Regions from separate parts of the Mesorhizobium sp. Cs1299R1N1 genome, predicted to be linked through region 4. Evidence: predicted binding sites of a transcription regulator. Region 4 holds the regulator's gene; each other region holds the start of a gene.

Evidence for each region. Region 4 encodes PhoB, which activates phosphate uptake and scavenging genes when phosphate is short. Its sites were predicted from a motif close to TGTCATNNANCTGTCAT; they were not measured.
Region 1: a site for PhoB is predicted at 3,395-3,411, ahead of O7A70_RS14335 (DUF1045 domain-containing protein). Genes of this name have one in related genera too.
Region 2: a site for PhoB is predicted at 3,008-3,024, ahead of O7A70_RS04835 (ceramide glucosyltransferase). Genes of this name have one in related genera too.
Region 3: a site for PhoB is predicted at 1,782-1,798, ahead of O7A70_RS26055 (LTA synthase family protein). Genes of this name have one in related genera too.

Annotation. Positions count from the first base shown of each region.
Region 1 is NZ_JAPYKR010000006.1:23,618-29,266, reverse strand. Features, by position in the region: gene iolD (3D-(3,5/4)-trihydroxycyclohexane-1,2-dione acylhydrolase (decyclizing)) at 1-969, shown strand, start outside; gene iolE (myo-inosose-2 dehydratase) at 1,080-1,997, shown strand; gene O7A70_RS14345 (DUF3329 domain-containing protein) at 2,061-2,273, shown strand; gene iolB (5-deoxy-glucuronate isomerase) at 2,486-3,298, shown strand; gene O7A70_RS14335 (DUF1045 domain-containing protein) at 3,552-4,259, shown strand; gene O7A70_RS14330 (alpha-D-ribose 1-methylphosphonate 5-triphosphate diphosphatase) at 4,295-5,434, shown strand; gene phnN (phosphonate metabolism protein/1,5-bisphosphokinase (PRPP-forming) PhnN) at 5,431-5,649, shown strand, end outside.
Region 2 is NZ_JAPYKR010000002.1:286,165-291,813, reverse strand. Features, by position in the region: gene O7A70_RS04845 (2'-deoxycytidine 5'-triphosphate deaminase) at 1-261, opposite strand, end outside; SAM riboswitch at 402-479, shown strand; gene O7A70_RS04840 (O-succinylhomoserine sulfhydrylase) at 538-1,728, shown strand; gene O7A70_RS04835 (ceramide glucosyltransferase) at 1,756-2,907, opposite strand; gene apaG (Co2+/Mg2+ efflux protein ApaG) at 3,128-3,520, shown strand; gene O7A70_RS04825 (Hsp33 family molecular chaperone) at 3,596-4,627, opposite strand; gene argF (ornithine carbamoyltransferase) at 4,776-5,649, opposite strand, start outside.
Region 3 is NZ_JAPYKR010000013.1:102,756-108,404, forward strand. Features, by position in the region: gene fabG (3-oxoacyl-[acyl-carrier-protein] reductase) at 1-547, opposite strand, end outside; gene fabD (ACP S-malonyltransferase) at 605-1,558, opposite strand; gene O7A70_RS26055 (LTA synthase family protein) at 1,804-3,765, shown strand; gene O7A70_RS26060 (pilus assembly protein) at 3,808-5,448, opposite strand.
Region 4 is NZ_JAPYKR010000014.1:107,484-113,132, forward strand. Features, by position in the region: gene pstB (phosphate ABC transporter ATP-binding protein PstB) at 1-553, shown strand, start outside; gene phoU (phosphate signaling complex protein PhoU) at 579-1,286, shown strand; gene phoB (phosphate regulon transcriptional regulator PhoB) at 1,306-1,995, shown strand; gene O7A70_RS27060 (ROK family protein) at 1,998-3,245, opposite strand; gene xylF (D-xylose ABC transporter substrate-binding protein) at 3,518-4,558, shown strand; gene O7A70_RS27070 (sugar ABC transporter permease) at 4,702-5,649, shown strand, end outside.

The sequences.
Region 1 (5,649 bases), on a different contig from region 4:
GAAGAGGCCGATGTCGTGCTCGCCATCGGCACGCGGCTGCAGGACTTCACCACCGGCTCGTGGGCGCTGTTCAAGAAGTCCGGCAAGACCATCATCGGGCTCAACGTGCAGCCTTTCGACGCCGGCAAACACCGGGCGCTGCCGCTGGTCGCCGACGCGGGGGAAGGGCTCGCCGAACTCGGCGCCGCGCTGCAAGGCTGGAAGGCGCCTGCCGCCTGGACCGACAATGCGGCCACCGGCAAGAAAGCCTGGCAGGCCGACGCGGCCAAGGTGACGGCCTCGACCAACGCCGCTTTCCCCTCCGACGCGCAGGTGATCGGCGCCGTGCAGCGCGCGATGGGCTCCGGCGTGACGCTGCTGCATGCGGCAGGCGGCCTTCCCGGCGAATTGCACAAGCTCTGGCAAGCGGGCGCGCCCGGCTCCTACCATGCCGAATACGGCTTCTCGACCATGGGCTACGAAATCGCCGGCGGGCTCGGCACCAAGATGGCCAAGCCCGACGATGAGGTCGTGGTCATGATCGGCGACGGCTCCTATCTGATGCTGAACTCCGAGATCGCCACCTCGGTGATGCTCGGTTTGAAACTGACCATCGTGCTGCTCGACAACAGGGGTTTTGGCTGCATCAACCGGCTGCAGATGGCGACCGGCAGCGCGAACTTCAACAATCTCCTGAAGGACTCGCGCCACGATATCTTGCCCGACATCGACTTCGCCGCGCACGCGGCGAGCATGGGGGCGATCGCCGAGAAGGTGCCGTCGATCGCCGAGCTGGAAAACGCGCTGCGGAAGGCCAAGAAGAACGACCGCACCACCGTGCTGGTCATCGACACCGATCCGCTGGTTTCCACCGATGCCGGCGGCCATTGGTGGGACGTGGCGGTGCCGGAAGTGTCCGCCCGCAGCCAGGTGAACGCGGCGCGCAAGGCCTATGATGAGAAACGGCGGATGCAGACCATCGGCGATTGATGTCGGCGCCGAGGCTCCGCCCTTCTCCCCTTTACAGGGAGAAGGTGCCGGCAGGCGGGGGCGACTCCAACGAACAAGAATTGAACTGTTTTTAGCACCGGAGTGACGACTTGAAAGCCAAACTGGGCATGTCCCCCATTGCATGGTGGAACGACGATCTTGCCGAACTCAGCGATGACGTGTCGCTGGAGGAATGTCTGCGCCAGTCGCGCTCTGCCGGCTTCACCGGCATGGAGATGGGCCGCCGCTTCCCCAACGACCCAAAGGTGATGCTGCCGATCCTGAAGGCCGCCGACGTGACGCTCTGCGGCGGCTGGTTCTCGGGCACGCTGGTCGACGAGGAGATGGCTGCCAACAAGGACCGCATCCAGCCGATGATCGACCTGTTCAAGGCAGTCGACGCGCCTTGCATCGTCTATGGCGAGGTCGGCCGCTCGATCCAGGGTGACCGCTCCAAGCCGCTCGCCACCAAGCCGAAGCTCACCAGTGATGAGATGAAAGCCTACGCGCGGCGCCTGACGGAATTCGGAGAATGGTGTGCCGAGCAAGGTATGTCGCTTTCCTATCACCATCATATGGCGGCCGTGGTCGAGACCGAGCCGGAGCTCGATGCCTTCATGCGCCATTCCGGCGAAGGCATCCCGCTGCTGCTCGATGCCGGACACCTCGCGTTTGCCGGCGGCGACGTGCTGCGCGCAATCGACAACCATCACAAGCGCATCAGCCATGTCCATGTGAAGGACGTGCGCATGGATGTGATCGACAAGCTCGACCGTACGAAGCAGTCCTTCCTCGACGCCGTGGCCCTCGGCGCCTTCACCGTGCCGGGCGACGGTTCGCTCGATTTTGGCGCCATCGTGCAGCGCTTCGCCGACCATGGCTATGAAGGCTGGTTCGTGGTCGAGGCCGAGCAGGATCCCAGGAAGAACCCGCCGCTCAAGATGGCGCAGGTAGGCTACAAGGAGCTGATGCGGGTGATGACGGATGCCGGCTACACCGTCGAGACACAAGGCTTTCCGAGTGCCTGAAGGCTGGATTCACGGTGACGCGCGGTCTATCTGAGGACAGATTGCTGAGTTACGGATGGCACGATGAAAGATTATGAACACCCGTTCTTCCGGCCGCTTTGGCGGCGCATCGCCGTCGTCGCCGTCTGCCTGATCTGGTCGATCATCGAATTCGCGTCCGGCACGCCGTTCTGGGGCGTGATCGCGCTCGGTTTCGCCGGCTACGGCGCCTGGCAGTTTTTTTATCTCTATAAGCCGGCTGAAGAAAAAGAGGCCGAGCCCGAACCGAAGGAGTGACTGGTCGCGTAGGCGATTAGCTTGCAGCGCCTCTCGCTTCGTCATCCTGGGGTCTCCGCGATGGAGCTTCGCTCCTGCTTCGCTCCAGGATGACGAAGTTGAGAGGACCTCGACCAATCTGAGGCGTCTGCGATGATCCTTTTGAACAACCGGTGAAATCGTCGGCTTGGACAAGCTGCAACCCGTCAAGCCACTGGAATAGGAGAGACAAAATGTCCAAACTGCTCGTCAAAGCCGACAAGGGCCATGGCCGCGTCGCGCATGTGACGCCGAAAAGCGCCGGCTGGACTTATGTCGGTTTCGACCTGCATCGGCTGAAACCAGGCGAAAGCGCCTCGGGAAAGACGGAAGACCGTGAGGTCTGCCTGGTGTTCGTGACCGGCAAGGGTACCGCGACAGCCGCCGGCAACGATCTCGGCCTGCTCGGCGAGCGCATGTCGCCTTTCGAGGGCAAGCCATGGTCCGTCTACGTGCCGCAGGGATCGGAATGGTCGGTGACGGCCGATACCGAGCTGGAACTTGGCGTGTGCTCGGCGCCCGGCCTTGGCGGTGGCCTGCCGGTCCGGGTGATCGGACCGGACGATCTCGGCCAGGAGGTGCGCGGCAAGGGCACCAACACGCGCTACGTCACCAACATACTGCCGGAAGGCCAGCCCGCCGACTCATTGCTGGTGGTCGAGGTCATCACGCCCGGCGGCCACACGTCGAGCTACCCGCCGCACAAGCACGACCAGGACAACCTGCCTGCTGAATCCTATCTCGAGGAGACCTATTACCATCGCCTCAACCCGCCGCAGGGCTTTGCCTTCCAGCGCGTCTATACCGACGCCGACAAGGATGGCGATCGCGCGCTGGACGAGGCCATGGCGATCGAGGACGGCGACGTGGTGCTGGTGCCCAAGGGCTATCACCCCTGTGCCGCCTGCCATGGCTATGACCTCTATTATCTTAATGTGATGGCCGGGCCGAAGCGGACGTGGAAATTCCACAATGCGCCCGAGCACGAATGGTTGATGAAGGCCTGACCGTCCTGCGTTTCCGGCTGAACCTATTGGTCCAGCTTTGAAAAATCGTCGGCTAACGACCCTGAGGGTCGATCTGCCTTCGAAAACCCTTCAAAGCTTCGTCAATCCGTCATGGAAATCACCTATGGCAACGGTTCCAGTGCATGTCGCTCAAAAGTGCGTAGCGGTTTTGGGACGACGATATGAACCAATGAAGACTTAAAGCGCATCGCACCCTCGCTTCAAACGCGGCGCGCTTTAACGAGGACTTCCCATGCGTTATGCCATTTATTTCACTCCCCGGCAGGACGAGCCGCTGGCGCGAATCGCCGCCAACTGGCTGGGCCGCGACCCGTTCGGTGCCGCGACCAGGCCTGTTGAGGCCGTTTCCGAGTTGTCTGCGGCGGAAGTGGCCTTCCACACCGCTTCGGCGCGCCGCTATGGTTTCCACGCCACGCTGAAAGCGCCCTTCCACCTGGCTGCCACCGAGACCGAGGCTTCGCTGCGCGCGGCGCTAGACCGTTTTGCCGAAGCAACGCCTGTCGTGACGATCCCACGCTTGGTCGTCAGCCAGATCGACGGCTTCTTCGCGCTGGTGCCGGATGGTCCGCTGCCCCCGCTCAACCGCTTCGCCGACGACGTCGTGCGCGATTTCGACCGGTTTCGGGCGCCGTTGAGCGAGGCCGAGATCGAGCGGCGCAGTCCGGATTCGCTGAAGCCGGCCGAGTTTCGCAATCTCTGCCAATGGGGTTACCCGTATGTCTTCGAGACCTTCCGCTTCCACATGACCCTGTCCGGCCGGGCCGGACCGCAGGAAAGCCCTCGTCTGCGCGCGGCGATCGACAGCCTTTTCGCCGATGTGTTGCGCCAGCCCGTGCTGGTGGATGCGCTGACATTGTTTGTCGAACCCGAACCCGGTGCGCCGTTCATGGCGCTTTCCCAGCACGGGCTCGGACGCCGTCCGGCCCGGAAAATCGCCTGAACGAACCCGACTGCCAGAACCAAGGACTACCCGCAATGACCGCCGAAACTGTTCTTTCCAACGCCCGCATCGTTCTTGCCGACGAGATCGTCGAAGGTTCGCTGGTGCTGCGCGACGGCTTTATCGCCGGCATCGATGCTGGCACTGGCCGCATCGGCGAGGACATGGGCGGCGACTATATCATTCCCGGGCTGGTCGAACTCCACACCGATCATCTCGAAGGCCATTACGCGCCGCGGCCGAAAGTGCGCTGGAACCCGATCGCGGCGGTGCTTGCCCATGACGCGCAGGTCGCGACCGCCGGCATTACCACCGTGCTCGACGCGCTCCGCGTCGGCATGGACGAAGACGCCGACCTGACATTGGACGACATCCGCAAGCTGGCCGATGCGATCGAGGACAGCGTCGCGCAGGATCGTCTGCGGGCCGATCACTTCCTGCATCTTCGCTGCGAGGTTTCAGCGCCGGATTGCCTCAAGGCATTCGCCAATTTCAACGGCGACGAGCGGGTCAGACTGGCATCGCTGATGGACCATGCGCCGGGCCAGCGCCAGTTCGTCAATCTGGAAACCTATGCCTACTACTACCAGCGCAAGCTGAAACTCTCGGATCGCGACTTCCAGAAATTCTGCGAGAAGCGGATGGACGAATCGGCACGCAACTCCGGACCGAACCGCGTCTTCATCGCCGCCGCCTGCCAGGAGCGCGGCATCGTGCTCGCCAGCCACGACGACGCCACGTCGGCCCATGTCGACGAGGCCATCGAGCAGGGCGTGCGGGTGGCCGAGTTCCCGACCACCGAGGAAGCGGCGCGGGCCTCGAAGGCCGCCGGGCTCGGCGTGCTGATGGGCGCGCCCAATGTCATGCGCGGCGCCTCGCACTCGGGCAATGTTTCGGCCCGCACCTTGGCCAGCGACGGCCTGCTCGACATCCTGTCCTCCGATTACATCCCCTTCAGCCTGATCCAGTCGGCCTTCTTCCTCGGTGACATGGTCGAAGGCATTTCGCTGCCGCAGGCCGTCGCCATGGTTTCGAAGAACCCGGCGCAGGCCGTCGGCCTTGACGACCGCGGTGTCATCGAGCAGGGACGCCGCGCCGATCTGGTGCGCGTGCGCGTCGACGATCATGTTCCGGTCGTACGCACCGTCTGGCGGCAGGGACGCAGGGTGGCATGATGGTGTCGGCCTCGATCGAGCGCGAACTGTCCGCCGAGACCTTTCCGATCCGTCACGGCGTCTTTGTCGCTGTCGTGGGCCCGAGCGGTGCCGGCAAGGACACGGTGATCGGCTATGCCAAGGCGCTTTTCGCCGCCGAGACGCAGCTGGAGTTCGTGCGCCGCGTCATCACCAGGCCGAGCGACGCGGCGAGCGAGGATCACGATACGCTGGCC
Region 2 (5,649 bases), on a different contig from region 4:
AATATAGACGCAGCCGGTTTCGAGAACCGCGCCTTCGGCCAGATTGATCTCGTGCAGTTGCAGCCGATCAAGTTTTTCCGAGACCTTGTGGTTGGGACCGGGCAAGAACGAGGCCCGCACCCGCCAGGCCTTTTCGCCCAATCTGAGATCAAGACTAGCCGGCTGGATCTGGTCGGCATCGAGCGCACGCGGCGACTTCAGCGCGCCGGACTGGAACAGCGCCGAAATGTCCTGATCGGGAAGAATGCCTGTCTGCCGCAAAGTCTGGCTCCGCCCCAAGACTGGTCTCCTTTGTTGCAGGTTCTTGCCGCAAAACCGCTGGGCACTTGGCGGAACCTGCCTTGGTACAAACCTCTTAATGAAGCCGGCAATTGACGCAAGCGTGGCGCGGGTCTAAAGGGTCGTTATCCCGTGGTGATTTGGCCGGTCGGCTTGCAGCCACGTTAAACAAGTCGCTAAAGGACCGTCGGGCCGCAAGGCCGTATGGACCGGTTGCGACTTTTTCGCGGCCGGTTTTTTTTGTGTTTGGATAGGACGATGACGAGCAAGACGCGCAACTGGAAACCTCAGACGGCACTCGTGCATGGCGGAACCCTGCGTTCCGGCTTCGGCGAAACCTCCGAGGCGATTTATCTGACCCAGGGCTATGTCTACAAGACCGCCCAAGCGGCGGAAGCCCGCTTCAAGGGCGAAGAGCCTGGCTTCATCTATTCGCGTTACGCCAACCCGACCGTCGACATGTTCGAAAAGCGCATGTGCGCGCTGGAAGGCGCCGAGGACGCGCGCGCCACGGCATCGGGCATGGCGGCGGTGACGGCGGCGCTGCTGTGCAGCGCCAAGGCCGGCGACCATATAGTGGCGGCGCGCGCGCTGTTCGGCTCCTGCCGCTGGGTGGTCGAGACGCTGGCGCCGCGCTATGGCATCGAGGCGACTTTGGTCGACGGCACCGACATTGCCAATTGGGAAAAGGCGGTCAGGCCGAACACCAAGCTGTTCTTCCTGGAAAGCCCGACCAATCCGACGCTGGAAGTCGTCGACATCGCGGCCGTTGCCTCGCTTGCCAACTCGATCGGCGCGCGGCTTGTCGTCGACAACGTCTTCGCCACGCCGCTGCAGCAGAAGCCGTTGCAGCTTGGCGCGCACATCGTCGTCTACTCGGCCACCAAGCACATTGACGGCCAGGGCCGCTGTCTGGGCGGTGTCATCCTGTCGGACAAGAAGTGGATCGACGAAAACCTGCACGACTATTTCCGCCACACCGGCCCCAGCCTGTCGCCGTTCAATGCCTGGACCTTGCTGAAGGGCCTCGAGACGCTGCCGGTGCGCGTGCGCCAGCAGACGGAAAGTGCTGGCAGGATCGCCGACTTCCTGGCCGAGCAGCCGCAGATCGCTCGCGTCATCTATCCCGGCCGCGCCGACCACCCGCAGGCTGATATCGTCAAGAAGCAGATGTCGGGCGGTTCGACTCTGATCTGCCTCGACGTCAAGGGTGGCAAGCCGGCGGCCTTCGCCCTGCAGAACGCCCTCGACATCGTGCTGATCTCGAACAATCTCGGCGATGCCAAGAGCCTGATCACCCATCCGGCGACGACGACGCACAAGAATTTGAGCGACGAGACCCGCGCCGAACTCGGCATCGGGCCTGGCACGCTCAGGCTGTCTGTCGGCCTGGAGGACGCCGACGACCTGCTGGAAGACATCGCGCAGGCGTTGCAGGCAGCCAGATAAGCTGCTTAGGAGCGTCGTCCGCGGCGATCAGGCGCGCGACGGCGTCTCCTCCAATTCGGCCGCCTTGGTGCGGATGGTCATGGCATTGCCACGCCAGTCGACGGCGCCGCCGAGCCAGCCGCGCGCCCAGATGGACGGGAGCATCACGTCCCGCGCGATCATCGCCGCGACCATGCGCGGCGACAGATGCCAGCCCTTGGACAAGGCCAGCGCGCATTCCGGAAGGTAGAAGGCCGCCAACACGGCAATCGCGGTTGCCCAGAGGCTGACGCCCGCGCTCGCCGCCGCAACCAGCGCGAGCGCGAGAGGCACCGCTGCGCCGGTCAGGATTTCCGGCGCGAAGAACCGCGGAAAGGTGACGCGGCGCAGGCGCGCCCAGCGGGCCTGGCGCGACCAAATCTCGCCAACGGTACGCTGGCCGAGCGGCTGCTCGAAGGGCGCCGCAACGAGATTGACGCGCAGGCCGAGGCCGTTGACCAGCTTGGTGGCGGCGGCGTCCTCGGCGATCTCGGCAGCCAGCGCCCGAATGCCGCCATTGGCGTCCAGCATCGGCTTGTTCCACAGCATGCTCTTGCCCTGGGCAAAGCCGAGGCCGAGCGCCTCGCCGGCATACTGCCAGCGGGCCTGCAATGTGTTGAGGAAGGCGCATTCGACATCGGCCCAGAAACCCTCGGGTCGCGAGCCGATCGGCGTCGAGCAGACAAGGCCGGTGTCGGGCCGCCATGCCGCCATCATGTGCTCGACATAGTCCCTCGGCATCAAGACGTTGGAATCGGCGAGAATGACCCAGCTGTGGCGCGCCGCTTCCCAGCCCTTGACGCAATTGTTGAGCTTTGGATTGGCGCTGACACGGTCGTCACCGATCAGCAGCCGGGCCGGCACCTTGGAAAACCGGGCAATCGCCCTGTTTATCAGTTTGACCACCAGATCGTCGGCATGGGCGACGCAGAAGATCAGCTCATAACGTGGCCAGTCGAGCGCGAAGGCGCGTTCCAGCGTCTCATGCGTGAACGCCTCGACGCCACGCGACGGGACGACGATCGATACCGGTTGCGACTTGGCGGCGGGCGGGGCGATCGTGCCGCGCCGTTTCAGCCGTGAGGCGGCGAGCGAAATGCTGGCGGCGTTTGAAAGGATGAGAGCGGTCGAAAGCGAGGCGGCTATGAAGGTGAGTTCCATCGAGATCTGGTCACTCCGGAAAGGCCGCCCGCATCGTGGCCGTTTTCAACAGTTCGACAGAGCGCCGAGTCGCCCGGTTCGTGCACACCACCATTGTCGTGTGTCACTTAAATGACATTCTTTGCCGGCACCTGCGGTTCAAGGCTAGGCGCGACAAGACGCGCACGTTGACCTGCTCACCGGGAGCGTCGAAAATCGTCGGATTGTTTTGGAGCCGCTCATGTACCGCGCCGTGACGCGCAACATCGAAGTGCAGGTCAGGCCGTTCTATCTCGAGGACCGTTCGGATCCCTCGGAGAACCGCTATGTCTGGGGCTATCAGATAACGATCGACAACCAGTCGGACGAGTTCGTGCAGTTGTTGTCGCGCTACTGGCACATCACCGATGGTGCCGGCCGGGTCGAGGAAGTGCGCGGGCCGGGCGTTGTCGGCGACCAGCCGGAGCTCAATCCCGGCGACAGCTATCAATATACGTCCGGCTGCCCGCTCTCGACACCGTCCGGGATCATGGTCGGACGCTACACGATGCGCAACAAGCGCGGCGAGACGTTCGACATCGCAATCCCCGCCTTCTCGCTCGATCTGCCGGGGACAAGGCGCACGGTGAACTGAGCACCGGCGGTCGCGCTGCCCCTCATCCGCCCGTCGGGCACCTTCTCCCCGTGAACGGGGAGAAGGAAAGATAGCTCACTGAGCCGCAAATTCCGCCGGATCGAAGTCGTACTGCGTCGAGCAGAACTCGCAGGCGACGTGGATGCCGCCATCCTCGGTGCTGTCCTCGATCTCCTGCGCGGAGAAGCCCTCGAGGATGCCGCGGATCTTGTCCCGGGAGCATGAGCACTGATCGGCGACGGGAACGCCGCCGAAGACGCGCACGCCATGCTCGTGGAACAAGCGGTAGAGCAGCCGCTCGGCGCCGATGGTCGGGTCGATCAATTCGGTCGGCTCGATGGTGCCGAGCAAGGCCAGCAACTCCTGCCAGGAATTGTCCGTGGGATCATGGATCTCCTCGCGCGGATCGCCATCCCCACCCGGCAGATCCGGAATGCGCATGCGCTCGGGCGATTGCGGCAGGAACTGCGCCAGGATACCGCCGGCGCGCCACTGCTCGCGCGCACCGCCGACACCGGGCGTCAGCAGCTTGGCGACCGAGAGCCTGAGGTCGGTCGGGATCTGTTCCGACTGGCGGAAATAGGTGCGCGCCGCCTCTTCCAGCGTCTCGCCGTCGAGCTGGACGATGCCCTGATAGCGCTGCGTATGGGCGCCCTGGTCGATGGTCAGCGCCAGCACGCCGCTGCCAAGCAGCGTTTGCTGCGAGGTCTCGCCGGCCGCGATCAGTGCCTCCAGCCGGTCGGCGTCGAAACGCGCATAGGCGCGCAGCGCCGAGGGCGTGGAAAAGTCCGCGACCAGCATGTCGACGGGCCCATCGGTACGGGTCTGCAGGATGAACTTGCCTTCGAACTTGAGCGAGGTGCCGAGCAGCACCGTCAGCACACAGGCTTCCGCCAGCAGGCGGGCGACCGGCTCGGGATAGTCGTGGCGGCCAAGGATGGCGTCGAGCATCGGCCCGAGCTGGACCGTGCGGCCACGCACGTCGAGCGGACCGACTTCGAAGGGAACGACGTGATCGTCGCCGGCGTAGCCGAACTCGCCGAGTTTGGGGTGATGTTCAGTCACTTGATGGCTTTCCAACATGACAAAGCTCCAGGGCGCGGCCATGCGGCCCTGGTGGGCACATGCGTCCAAACGCGCTTGATTTGCGTGATGCGGCGCAGATAGGCATCGCGCCCTCGCAGATCAAGCGCCCAGACATTTCAGGCGCCCAGGCACTTCAGGCGCCCAAGAGACTTCAAGCGCCCAAGAAACTTCAAGCACCGAGGCACCAGGCGAGCACGGCCTTCTGGGCGTGGAGCCGGTTCTCGGCCTCGTCGAACACCACCGAATGCGGCCCGTCGATGACCTCGTCGGTCACCTCCTCGCCGCGATGGGCCGGCAGGCAATGCATGAACAGGGCATCGGGCTTTGCCCTGGCCATCAGCGCTGCGTTGACCTGATAGGGCGAGAAGACATTGTGGCCGCGAGCACGGTGTTCCTGGCCCATCGACACCCAGCAGTCGGTGACGATGCAGTCGGCCTGGTCGACGGCTTCCTCTGGCGAGCGGGTGAAATGCAGCTTGCCGCCATGCGCCTTGGACCAGTCGATATGCTTCTGCGCCGGTTCGCTGCCTTCGGGCACGGCGACGTTGAGATTGAAGCGGAACCGTGCCGAGGCCTCGAGCAGCGAGTGCAGCACATTGTTGCCGTCGCCGGTCCAGGCGATCGTCTTGCCAGCCACCGGCCCGCGATGCTCCTCGAAAGTCATGATGTCGGCCATCAGCTGGCAGGGATGGGTGTCGTCGGTCAGGCCGTTGATCACCGGAACGGTCGCGTTCTCGGTCAGCTCCAGCAGCCGCTCATGCGAGGTGGTGCGGATCATGATCGCATCGACGTAGCGCGACAGCACCTTGGCGGTATCGGCGATGGTCTCGGAGCGGCCTAGCTGCATCTCGGTGCCGGTCAACATGATGGTCTCGCCGCCAAGCTGGCGCATGCCGACGTCGAAAGAAACGCGCGTGCGCGTCGATGGTTTGTCGAAGATCATCGCCAGCACCTTGCCTTCGAGCGGCTTGGTCCGCTCACCGGCCTTGAGACGCGCCTTTCGCGTCACCGCGTCATCCAGCATGAAGCGCAAATCGCCTTCG
Region 3 (5,649 bases), on a different contig from region 4:
CCGGAGCGACGCAGTTGACGGTGATGTTGCGGGTGGCGATCTCCTGCGCCAGCGACTTCGACAAGCCGATCATACCGGCCTTGGAGGCACAGTAATTCGCCTGGCCGGGATTGCCGGTCACGCCGACCACCGAAGTGATGTTGATGATGCGGCCATGGCGGCGGCGCATCATCGGGTGGGTCAGTTCACGGGTCAGCCTGAAAACGGCGGTGAGGTTAACCTCCAGCACCGTATCCCAGTCGGCGTCCGACATGCGCACGAACAGGCCGTCCTTGGTGATGCCGGCATTGTTGACCAGAATGTCGACGCCCTCGAGATCGGCCTCCGCCTTCTGGCCGAGTGCCTTGACCTCGTCGCGGTTCGACAGGTTGGCCGGGAACAGCTTGACCCGGTCGCCCAGTTCGGAGGCCAGCGTTTCCAGTTTCTCGAGGCGCGTGCCGTGCAGGCCGACGATCGCGCCCTGCGCATGCAGCACCCTGGCGATCGCCTCGCCGATGCCCCCCGATGCGCCGGTGACAAGCGCCTTGCGGCCGGTCAATTCGAACATTTTTGTCTCCAGGTTGAGAAGAGGGCACCCCGTATAGGGATGGTATCAAATGGCGTTTTATGCAAGCGCCGCCAATGCCGCCTCGACCTCGGCCGCGGAACCTACCGAGGCGGTGGCGATGTCCCGGTTGATGCGCCGCGCCAGGCCCGAAAGCACCTTGCCGGCGCCGATCTCGTAAAGCGTGGAGACACCGTTGGCGCCGAACCATTCCACCGTTTCGCGCCAGCGCACGCGGGCAACCACCTGTTCGACCAGACGCCGTGCGATCTCATCGGGGTCACTGGTCGGAGTGACGGTGACGTTGGAGACGATGGGCACCACCGGCGCGGCCCTCGCGACGCTCGCCAGCGCCTCGCGCATGATCTCGGCCGCCGGTGTCATCAGCGCGGAATGGAAAGGCGCCGAAACCTGCAGCATCAGGGCCCGTTTGGCACCCTTTTCGGTGCACAGTCTCGCCGCCAGTTCCACCGCGGCTCTCGTGCCTGATATGACCAGCTGGCCGCCGCCATTGTCGTTCGCCACCTGGCAGACAGCGCCCTTGCCAGCGCCCAAGGCGGCCTCGGCACAGGCAGCTTCGACATCGGCCTGCTCCAATCCGATGATCGCCGCCATGGCGCCCTCGCCGGCCGGCACCGCCGCCTGCATGGCATTGCCGCGAATGCGCAGCAGACGGGCGGCATCGGCAACAGAAACGAAGCCGGCGGCGGCGAGTGCCGAATATTCGCCCAGCGAATGGCCGGCGACATAGGCAACCTTGTCCTTCAGCGAGAAACCGCGCGCTTCCAGCGACCTGATCGCCGCCAGCGATACCGCCATGAGGGCCGGCTGCGCGTTGGTCGTCAGCGTCAAGGTCTCTTCGGGGCCTTCCCAGATCAGCTTCGACAGGTTTTCGCCAAGCGCGTCATCGACTTCCTGGAAGATCCCGCGCGCCTCGGGAAAGGCATCAGCAAGATCCTTGCCCATGCCGACAGCCTGGCTTCCTTGTCCTGGAAAGGTGAATGCGATGGCCATGCGAGGGCTCCCCAGACTTGTTTTGCTTGCCTGATACTACGAATTTTCCCTGCCTGTGACGCAAGGCAGGCCGCCAAGTCAAGCCCGGTTCAACCCGGCGCCGAATCCGAACCATGCGCCGAGCGCCTGTTCCCAAAGGGCTTTGCGGCGATCACACCTGATGAAAACCGCTCACGAATCGTTTGCTGGCTCTTCTTATTTCCGCCATAGGCGCTAGCTTTGCGTGACAATTATATGACAATCGAATGACGTGGATTGTCTTGGGGTGGGAAGTTAAAGTGGCAAAGAGCTTCAAACGTGCCGGCAACGCCGCGCCGCAGTTCCTGGAAGACGATCCGTCCACCGGCTATCTGCCGGGCCGGCGATGGCCGGTCGTCCGTTACGGGCTGATCAGCCTGGCGATCTCGGCCGTGCTGGTGTTCGCCGTCGAACTGATCGTGCGCGGCGACGTTGCCGGCACCGTTTCCTTCTTCCTGCAGCCGTTCAAGCCGGGCTGGACAACCATCGTCGTGTTCGCGCTGGTCCTGATCGGTCTCGACGCGGTGCTCGGGCGCAGTCATCAGAGCCTGATGATCGTGGCGCCGCTGACCCTGTCGCTGGCCTTTGTCGGCCACCAGAAATCGCATTATCTCGGCGATCCGCTCTATCCGACGGATTTTCTCTATGCCCGCCAGATCTTCGCCCTGCTGCCGCTGCTGGTGCGCGAGCGGCCTATGACCGCGCTCGCCATGGTCGCGGGCATCGTCGCGGGCCTGTCCCTGCTCGTCTACGGCTGGCGGCTTTGGCGCCGCAAGGTTCCAGCCCTCAGCCACAAGGGCCGCCTTGCCCGGCTGACGCTGGCGGTGCCGCTGCTCGCCTTCTTCGTCTCGATCATGGACTACGCCACTTTCTCGTGGACGCGGGACCGGCTGCAGATCATCCCCATCATGTGGGACCAGAAGGAAAACTACGCCTCCAACGGCTTTGCGCTCGCCTTCGCGCTCAACGTGCCGATGGCGCATGTCTCGGCACCACCAGGCTATTCCGACAAGGCAATTGCGGCCATTGACCGAACCAATGTGACGGCCTCGGTGCCTACCGAGAAGCCCGATATCATCGTCGTCATGAGCGAATCCTTCTGGGATTCGACCAAGCTGCCCGGCGTCACCATCACCCCGGATCCGATCCCCAATGTGCGGGCGCTCCGCTCGGGCTCGATGTTCTCGCCTGAATTCGGCGGTATGACCGCCAACATCGAATTCGAAGCGCTTACCGGGTTCTCGAACGCCTTCCTGCCGGCCGGCAGCATCCCCTACCAGCAATATGTACGCACCCCGACGCCGTCGATGGCGACCTTCCTGAAGAGCGAAGGCTATAGGGCACGCGCCATCCATCCGGGCACAAACTGGTTCTGGAATCGCGGCGCGGTCTATGCCGATTTCGGCTTCAACGACTTCAAATCGGAAGAGACGCTGCCGCCCATGGAAAAGCGCGGACCGCTGGCATCCGACGCCGCGATGACCGACGAGATCATCCGCGAAGCCGACGCCAGCGAAGACCCGGTCTTCTTCTTCGCCGTCAGCCTGCAGAACCATGGCCCGTATGAACCGAACCGCTATTCGAACCCGACCCACTCGGTGCAAGCCCCGATCAGCCAGTGGGCGCGTGACTCGCTGATCTCCTACGCCGAGGGTTCAGCCGACGCGGACCGCGGCCTCGAGCGGCTGATCGAGTGGGCCAAGACGCGCGAGCGGCCAACGATTGTCGCCTTTTTCGGTGACCACCTGCCGCCGCTCGGCCCGGTCTATGTCGAGACGGGCTTCTTGAAGGACAACGTCGCGCCACGCAAGGAACCGACGCCGGAGGCCGCCCTCGAACATCACGCGACACCGCTGATCATCTGGTCGAACCGCTCGGGCCCGGTCGAGAATCTGGGGACGGTGAGCCCTGCCTTCCTGCCCTATCATATCCTGACTGCCGCAGGCATCACCCACCCCTACTACACGGGTTTCCTGGGCGAGATGCGGGAGCGCTATCGCGTCGTCGACCGCAACTTGTTGCTGACGCCGACGGGCGAGGCCACGTCCGACTGGGCGCGGCAGAAGGAGATCGACCCGGCGATCCGCGATTTCCGTCTGTTGCAATACGACATGATGTTCGGCAAACGCCTCGCGGCACCCGACTTCTTCCCTGAAACGGTCGACAAGGTTGTCTCCCATACGAGTTGAGCCGACCGGTCGGCTCAGGCCCGATGCTCTCGGGCCATGGCTTCAATTCGTCAATTGCAGCTTCGAGAACTTGTTGGCGATCTGCAGGAACACGTCCGGCAGTTTGGTCGGGTCATTGACGGCATAATAGTTGCTCGGGTCGGAAGCGCAGGCGCTGTAAAGCGTGCGGTTGGCGGGCGTGTCGGATTGCAGCACCATCGTGTAAATCTGCACGCCCTCGTTCTTCAACTGCGTGCAGACGCTCTTGGTCCAGCCGTCGACATTGCGGGCCGCCGTCGCCTGGTTATCCGACCCGAAGCGGCCACCCGCCAGATAGCCATAGGATGTGTAGTCGGATTTCGTCGGCTGTTCGCTGGCACCATAGACGACATTCTCACCGTCGGTGAGCAACAGCACGATCTTGCTGATGCCAGGCGTCTTCCACGGCGCCCCGTCGGTATAAGGCGGAGCGGGCGACAGCACACGCATGCCCCACGACAGGCCCTCCGACACGTTGGTGCCCGAGCCGTTCCACTCGGTCATCTGGCTTGCCGCCTTGCGCAGCTTGTCGAAATCTTCGGTCAAGGGAACGACAGGGGTCGGGCAGGAACGGTTCGGGCCAACGGTGACGGACGTTCCTGTCTCGGTGATAAGTTCCTTGTCTGGCGCCACATATTTGGCGACTTTTTCCTTGGTGGCTTTGTCGGGATCGCTGCCGAGGCCGCTGAAGTCGATGCCGAGCCGGTTGTTGCCTTTCTGTTTGTCCAGCTTGACCGTGTCGCCAGTGTCGGCGAGATAAGAATTGTTGTAGTATTTTGCCTCATTGCCATAGGTGCTGGACGGCATCTGCGCATCTCCGGGATCATCCGGCGCAAAATAGGGAACGAACAGCGTGTCGGGCTTGGTCGGATCGGGCGGCGTGTCGGAAATGTTGTAGGCGCCAGGCCGCGCCTCCACGCAGCCCTTCCATCCCGTGTCGTTCCATCCGGGCTCGGCCCATCCGGTGTCCTTGAGCTGCTTGAACAGCGCCATGTGGTTCGGGCGTTTGCCGTCGATGACGGGGAAATTTATGCCGTTGGTCGAGGATTTGCCGTCCATGTCGATCCAGGACGGGTCGAAGCCGTCGCCGTTGACGTTCACGGCCGTGACGAATGGCACCAGTGAGGCACGGACCTGGCGCGTCGGCGATTTTGTCGATTCGAGAGTATCGAGCAATGATTTGGTCGCGGCCCTGAGCGCCGTCATACGGGCGCCGCGCATCGAGCCGGTATTGTCCAGCACCAGCACGACTTCGAGCTGATTGTTCGATTCGACCGCCGAGGCATCGACCACGATGTGCTTGCTCTGGCCAAACAGGAAAGCGAAGTTCAGATTGACGTCGGCCGAAGCGACCGCCTTGGTCTTGACGAAATTGACGCCCTTGTCGACGGTCAGCGTCGCCTGCGCGTTGACGAGTTCGCCATGCCCGGCGATGTTTGCCTGGAAATAGCGGTTGAAGGCGTCGGTGCGGGTAATGTCCAGATCGCCAAGATGCGACGAGGCAAGGTTTGCGGAATCGAGCGCGTTCTGCAGGTTGCTCTTCGCCCGCATCATGGTCGAGACATCGGTCGCGAAGGCCACGGCTGACAGAATGGCTGGCAGCCCCAACCCCATCAAAAGCGCGAAATTGCCGCTCTTCGAGCGCCAGAATCTGTTGAGAAGCATCCTTACCCCCGGAAATGCCTGCCGCTTGATATGCGCGGCTGCCCGGTCTTTTGCATGTTGCATGATGAATCGACCGTTGACGGTGGGGCTCAACCCGGCGCAAGCTGATATTGTGGTTAAGCGCCGGTTGCCGGGAAAACCGCCAGGCCTTGCGCGCGCCGCGGCTTGATTTTCTGGTGGCTGCGACATCAGGGATGCCGC
Region 4 (5,649 bases):
CGACGGCCAGAACGTTCTCGATCGTTCGCAGGATCTCAACCTGCTGCGGACCAAGATCGGCATGGTGTTCCAGAAGCCGACGCCGTTCCCGATGTCGATCTATGAGAACATCGCTTTCGGCGTCAGGCTCTATGAGAAGATCAGCAAGGCCGAGATGGACGGCCGTGTCGAGCAGGCGCTGAAGCGCGCCGCATTGTGGACCGAGGTCAAGGACAAGCTGAACGCCAGCGGTCTCAGCCTGTCGGGCGGCCAGCAGCAGCGTCTTTGCATCGCCCGCACCGTGGCGGTGAAGCCGGAGGTCATCCTGCTCGACGAGCCGGCCTCGGCGCTCGATCCGCTGTCGACCGCCAAGATCGAGGAACTGATCGACGAGTTGCAGGCCGACTACACGATCGTCATCGTCACCCACAATATGCAGCAGGCGGCGCGCGTGTCACGCCAGACGGCTTTCATGTATCTGGGCGAACTGGTCGAATTCGACAAGACCGAGAAGATCTTCACGTCGCCTCGCGAGAAGCGCACGCAGGACTACATCACCGGCCGCTTCGGCTGATATCACGCATACGAGGACCAGGATCATGGCCGAACATACAGTCGCAGCCTTCGACGAGGATCTCGGACAGATCAGCAGGCTGATCAGCGACATGGGCGATCTCGCCGGCACGATGGTCGGCGGCGCCACCAAGGCGCTGCTGAATTCCGATAACGCGCTGGCACAGCGGGTCGTCTCCGACGACGCCATCATGGACGCGCGCCAGCGCGAACTCGACGACCGCGCCATCACCCTGATCGCCAAGCGCCAGCCGATGGCCGACGATCTGCGTCATGTCGTCGGCTCGATCCGGATGGCAGGCGATCTCGAGCGCATCGGCGACCTTGCCAAGAACATTGCCAAGCGCGTCGGCTCCGTCGGCCTCTCCGCCACGCCGCGCGACCTGTCGCATTCGATCGACTCCATGGCGCAGCTGGTGCTGATCCAGGTGCAGGGCGTGGTCGAGGAATACGCGGCCGGCGATGCCGCCGCGCTCGCCAAGCTCAGGAATGACGACGAACGCATCGATGTCAAATACACATCGGTGTTCCGCGAACTCCTGACCTACATGATGGAGGATCCGCGCAACATCACGGCTTGCACGCATCTTTTGTTCTGCGCCAAGAATCTCGAACGCATCGGCGACCACGTGACCAACATTGCCGAGAATGCATATTATGTGCTGACCGGCACGCAACTGCCCGCCAACCGTCCGAAGCAGGACGAGACGGCGATGTCGGTGCCAGCGGCTTGACGGCAGGGATGATCAATCGATGATCGCGCCACGCATCATGGTGGTGGAGGACGAGGAGCCGCTCGGCGTGCTCCTCCGCTACAATCTGGAATCGGAAGGCTACCAGGTCGAGGTGGTGACACGCGGCGACGAAGCCGAGATCCGCCTCCAGGAGAACGTGCCCGACCTCCTGGTGCTCGACTGGATGGTGCCGGCGGTTTCCGGCATCGAACTCTGTCGGCGCCTGCGAATGCGGCCCGAGACCGAGAGGCTGCCGATCATCATGCTGACGGCGCGCGGCGAGGAGAGCGACCGCGTGCGCGGCCTCTCGACCGGCGCCGACGACTATCTGGTCAAGCCATTCTCGACGCCGGAATTCATGGCCCGGGTCAAGGCGCTGCTGCGCCGCGCCAAGCCGGAAGTGCTGTCCAGCGTGCTCAAGGTCGGCGACATCGTGCTCGACCGGGAATCGCACCGGGTCTATCGCAAGAAGAGCGAGATCCGGCTCGGACCGACCGAGTTCCGCCTGCTCGAATTCATGATGCGTCATCCCGGCCGCGTGTTCTCGCGCAGCCAGCTGCTCGACAACGTCTGGGGCGAGACGATCTATATCGATGAACGCACCGTGGACGTGCATGTCGGCCGGCTGCGCAAGGCGGTCAACAACGGCCGCATGCCGGACGTGATCCGCACCATTCGCGGCGCGGGCTACGCGATCAGGGAAGACTGAAATCAGGCTACATTCTTGCCCGGAACGCCGGGCCTCGCCAGCACGCCCGGCGCGAAAATCTCCTGGTCCACGAAGGTCAATGCGCGCATGGCGCAACCTTCGCGGATGAGCGGCAGCTCGTTCGGCTCGGTGTCGAAGGAAATCGATTCCGAATGCTGGCCGCCGGCGGTCTGGGCGATGGCCTCGCGCAAGGCCGGCTCGATCAGGTCGAAGGCGGCGGCGCTGACGCCGACCATGGCGACGGGTGCGGGATCGATCAGCGCGAACAGGCTGCCCAGCCCATAGCCCAGCGCCTCGCCGGCCTTGCGATAGGCTTCGCGCTCCGGTCCGTCTTTCTCCCTTGCCGTCGCGGCGAGTGCCCGCATCTGCGCATCGCTGACATCCGCGACCGGTTCGGCGTCCTCGCCAAGCTGCCTGGCGTTGCGCCAGATGGCGTAGTTGCCGGCATAGGCCTCGACGCAGCCGCGCCGCCCGCAGCGGCAGAGTGCGCCTCCCGGGCGATGGATCATGTGGCCGAACTCGCCTCCCGATGAATGCGTCCCGGTGAACAACTCGCCCTTCAGCACCAGGCCCATGCCGATGCCGTGCGAGAGCAGGATGGCGATGAAGTCGTCGCGGTAGCGTTCGGGGTCGCGCCAGCGCAGCGCCACCGCCATCATGTTGCAGTCGTTCTCCATGGTGGCGGGGATGCCGAACTCGGCTTCAAGTATGTCGGCGAAGGGAATGTCCGTCTGCGGCGTGATCGGCGACCACAGCATCGCACGCGCCTCGGTGTCGGTGATGCCCTGGATCGCCAGTGCGATGCGGGCAATACTACGGACGTCGAGATCGGGGTCCTCGAGGCGCCGCCGCACTATTGCCGTGCATTCGCCGATCAGCGCCTCGCGCGACATGGTCAGCGTGTCCAGCCGGCGCTGTTCCTCGGCGACCACCTGGCCGGAATAATCGATGACGGCGACGGACAGGAAATTCAGCGACAGCACCACGGTCATCACAGCCGCCGCCTCGGGGTTGAGGCCAAGGCCAACCTGCGGCCGGCCGCGTTTCAGTAAACCGGCCTCGTTCGGCTTGCCTTCGGTCAGGATACCCTCGTCGATCAGGTCGGCTGATATCGCCGATATGGTCGAGTGGCTGAGGCCGGTGGTGGCGGCGATCTCGGTGCGCGAGGGCTGACCACCCTGACGCACGGCTGCAATCACCATGGCGCGGTTGCGCCGGCGCAGATCGTCGTGGCGGATTCCGACCGACATGCTTCCCACATCCTCCCCGTCGCCGCGGTTCTTGACACCCCCCTCGAACATCTCCGGCAACGGATCGAATACTGGCAGAAGCGGCAGGAGCTGTCATTTATTTATTGCGGGACTCGAAAAAAGGTTCCCGGCACCTCAAAATCCATCAGAATCGATGTTGACAGTGTTCCGACGATGGATCAGTGTTTTTTCGAGGCTCGAAAAAATAGGGCCTTTGTGCCGGCCTTCGGGCCAGTTTGGTCGCGCCATACGCGGCGCAGGGAGGATATATCATGAAGAGATTCACAGTCGCCATCCTGGCGGGTGTCGCCATGTCGCTGACGCTGGCGTCGGTGGCGCAGGCGAAGGACAAGGTCATCGGCGTTTCGTGGTCGAATTTCCAGGAAGAGCGCTGGAAGACCGACGAGGCCGCCATGAAGAAGGCGATCGAGGCCGCGGGCGACAAGTACATTTCCGCCGATGCGCAGTCCAATCCCGGCAAGCAGCTGACCGATGTCGAAAGCCTGATTTCGCAGGGCGCCAATTCGCTGATCATCCTGGCGCAGGATGCTTCGGCCATCGGCCCAGCGGTGCAGAAGGCGCTCGACGAGGGCATTCCGGTCGTCGGCTATGACCGCCTGATCGAAAACAAGGACGTCTTCTACCTGACCTTCGACAACAAGGAAGTCGGCCGCATGCAGGCTCGCGAGGTGTTCAAGGTGAAGCCTGAAGGCAATTACGTCTTCATCAAGGGCTCGGGTGCCGACCCGAATGCCGACTTCCTGTTCTCGGGCTCGATGGAAGTGCTGAAGGAAGCCATCGACAGCGGCAAGATCAAGAATGTCGGCGAAGCCTATACGGACGGCTGGCTGCCCGCCAACGCCCAGAAGAACATGGAGCAGTTCCTCACCGCCAACGACAATAAGGTCGACGCCGTGGTCGCGGCCAATGACGGCACCGCCGGCGGCGTCGTCGCGGCGTTGACGGCGCAGGGGCTCGCCGGCACCGTGCCGGTCTCTGGCCAGGACGGCGACCACGCCGCGCTCAACCGCATCGCGCTCGGCACCCAGACCGTGTCGGTGTGGAAGGATGCGCGTGAACTCGGCAAGAACGCCGCCGAGATCGCCTCGCAGCTCGCCGACGGCAAGAAGATGACCGACATCGCCGGCACGAAGGACTTCACGACGCCTGGCGGCAACACCGTCAAGTCGCTGTTCCTGACCCCGGTCGCCATCACCAAGGACAATCTCAACCTCGTCATCGACGCCGGCTGGATCAAGAAGGACGAAGTCTGCGCGGGCGTCGCCGCCGGCAGCGTCGCGGCCTGCAACTGAGTTTGACCGCTTGAAGAAATGAAGGCGCCGCGGCCCCCAAGCCGCGGCGTTTTCTCAAAAAGATTTGTGTTTCCGCATCACGCGGATAGCTTCTAGGCTGGGTTCGGCATCCGCGTCAGACGGCCAGCCGGTTGGAGGAAATCATGACCGACACGACGTCCAACCTGCAGGCCGATACCGCGCGCGCTTCGGAACTCGGCGCGGTCGCCCGGTTCCTGAAAGCGACCGAGATCGACACCCGTATGCTCGGCATGATCGGCGCCCTGCTGCTGATCTGGGTCGCGCTGCATGTGATTTCGAGCTTGCGTCTTGGCGTCAATCCGCTCGATTTCGACAGCCGCACGTTTCTGACGCCGCGCAATCTGTGGAATCTGTCGGTGCAGACGTCAGCGGTCGCAATCATGGCCTGCGGCATGGTGCTGGTCATCGTCATGCGCAACATCGACCTGTCCGTCGGTTCCGCCGAGGGCCTGATCGGCATGGTCATGGGTTTTGCCCAGGTGCACTTCCTGGTCCGGTTCGTGGGGCTTGAACTCGGCAATCCATGGATCTGGGTGCTGGCACTGGTCATCGGCCTGGCGCTCGGCCTTTTGATCGGCGCCTTCCAGGGCTTCGTCATCGCCTATCTCGAAGTGCCGGCTTTCATCGTCACGCTGGGCGGCCTGCTGGTCTGGCGCGGTGCCGCCTGGTGGGTCACCAGCGGCCAGACGGTGGCACCGCTCGACGCCACCTTCCAGCTGATGGGCGGCGGACCGGCCGGATCGATCGGCGCGACCTGGAGCTGGGTCGTAGGAATCGTCGCCTGCCTGGCCGTCGTGTTTGCGCTGTTCAACGGGCGGGTGCAACGAAAGCGGTTCCGCTTCCCGCTGCGGCCGATCTGGGCCGAGACGCTGCTCGGCGTCGTCACCTGTGCCATCATCATGGGCGCGGTGTGGCTGGCCAACTCCTATCCGTGGCCGATCGGCATCGTGAACCGGTACGCGGCCGCCAACAACATCACCGTGCCGGAGGGCGGGTTATTCATCGCCCACGGCATCGCCATACCGGTACTGATGGCCGTCGCCGTCGGTCTGGTCATGACCTTCATCACA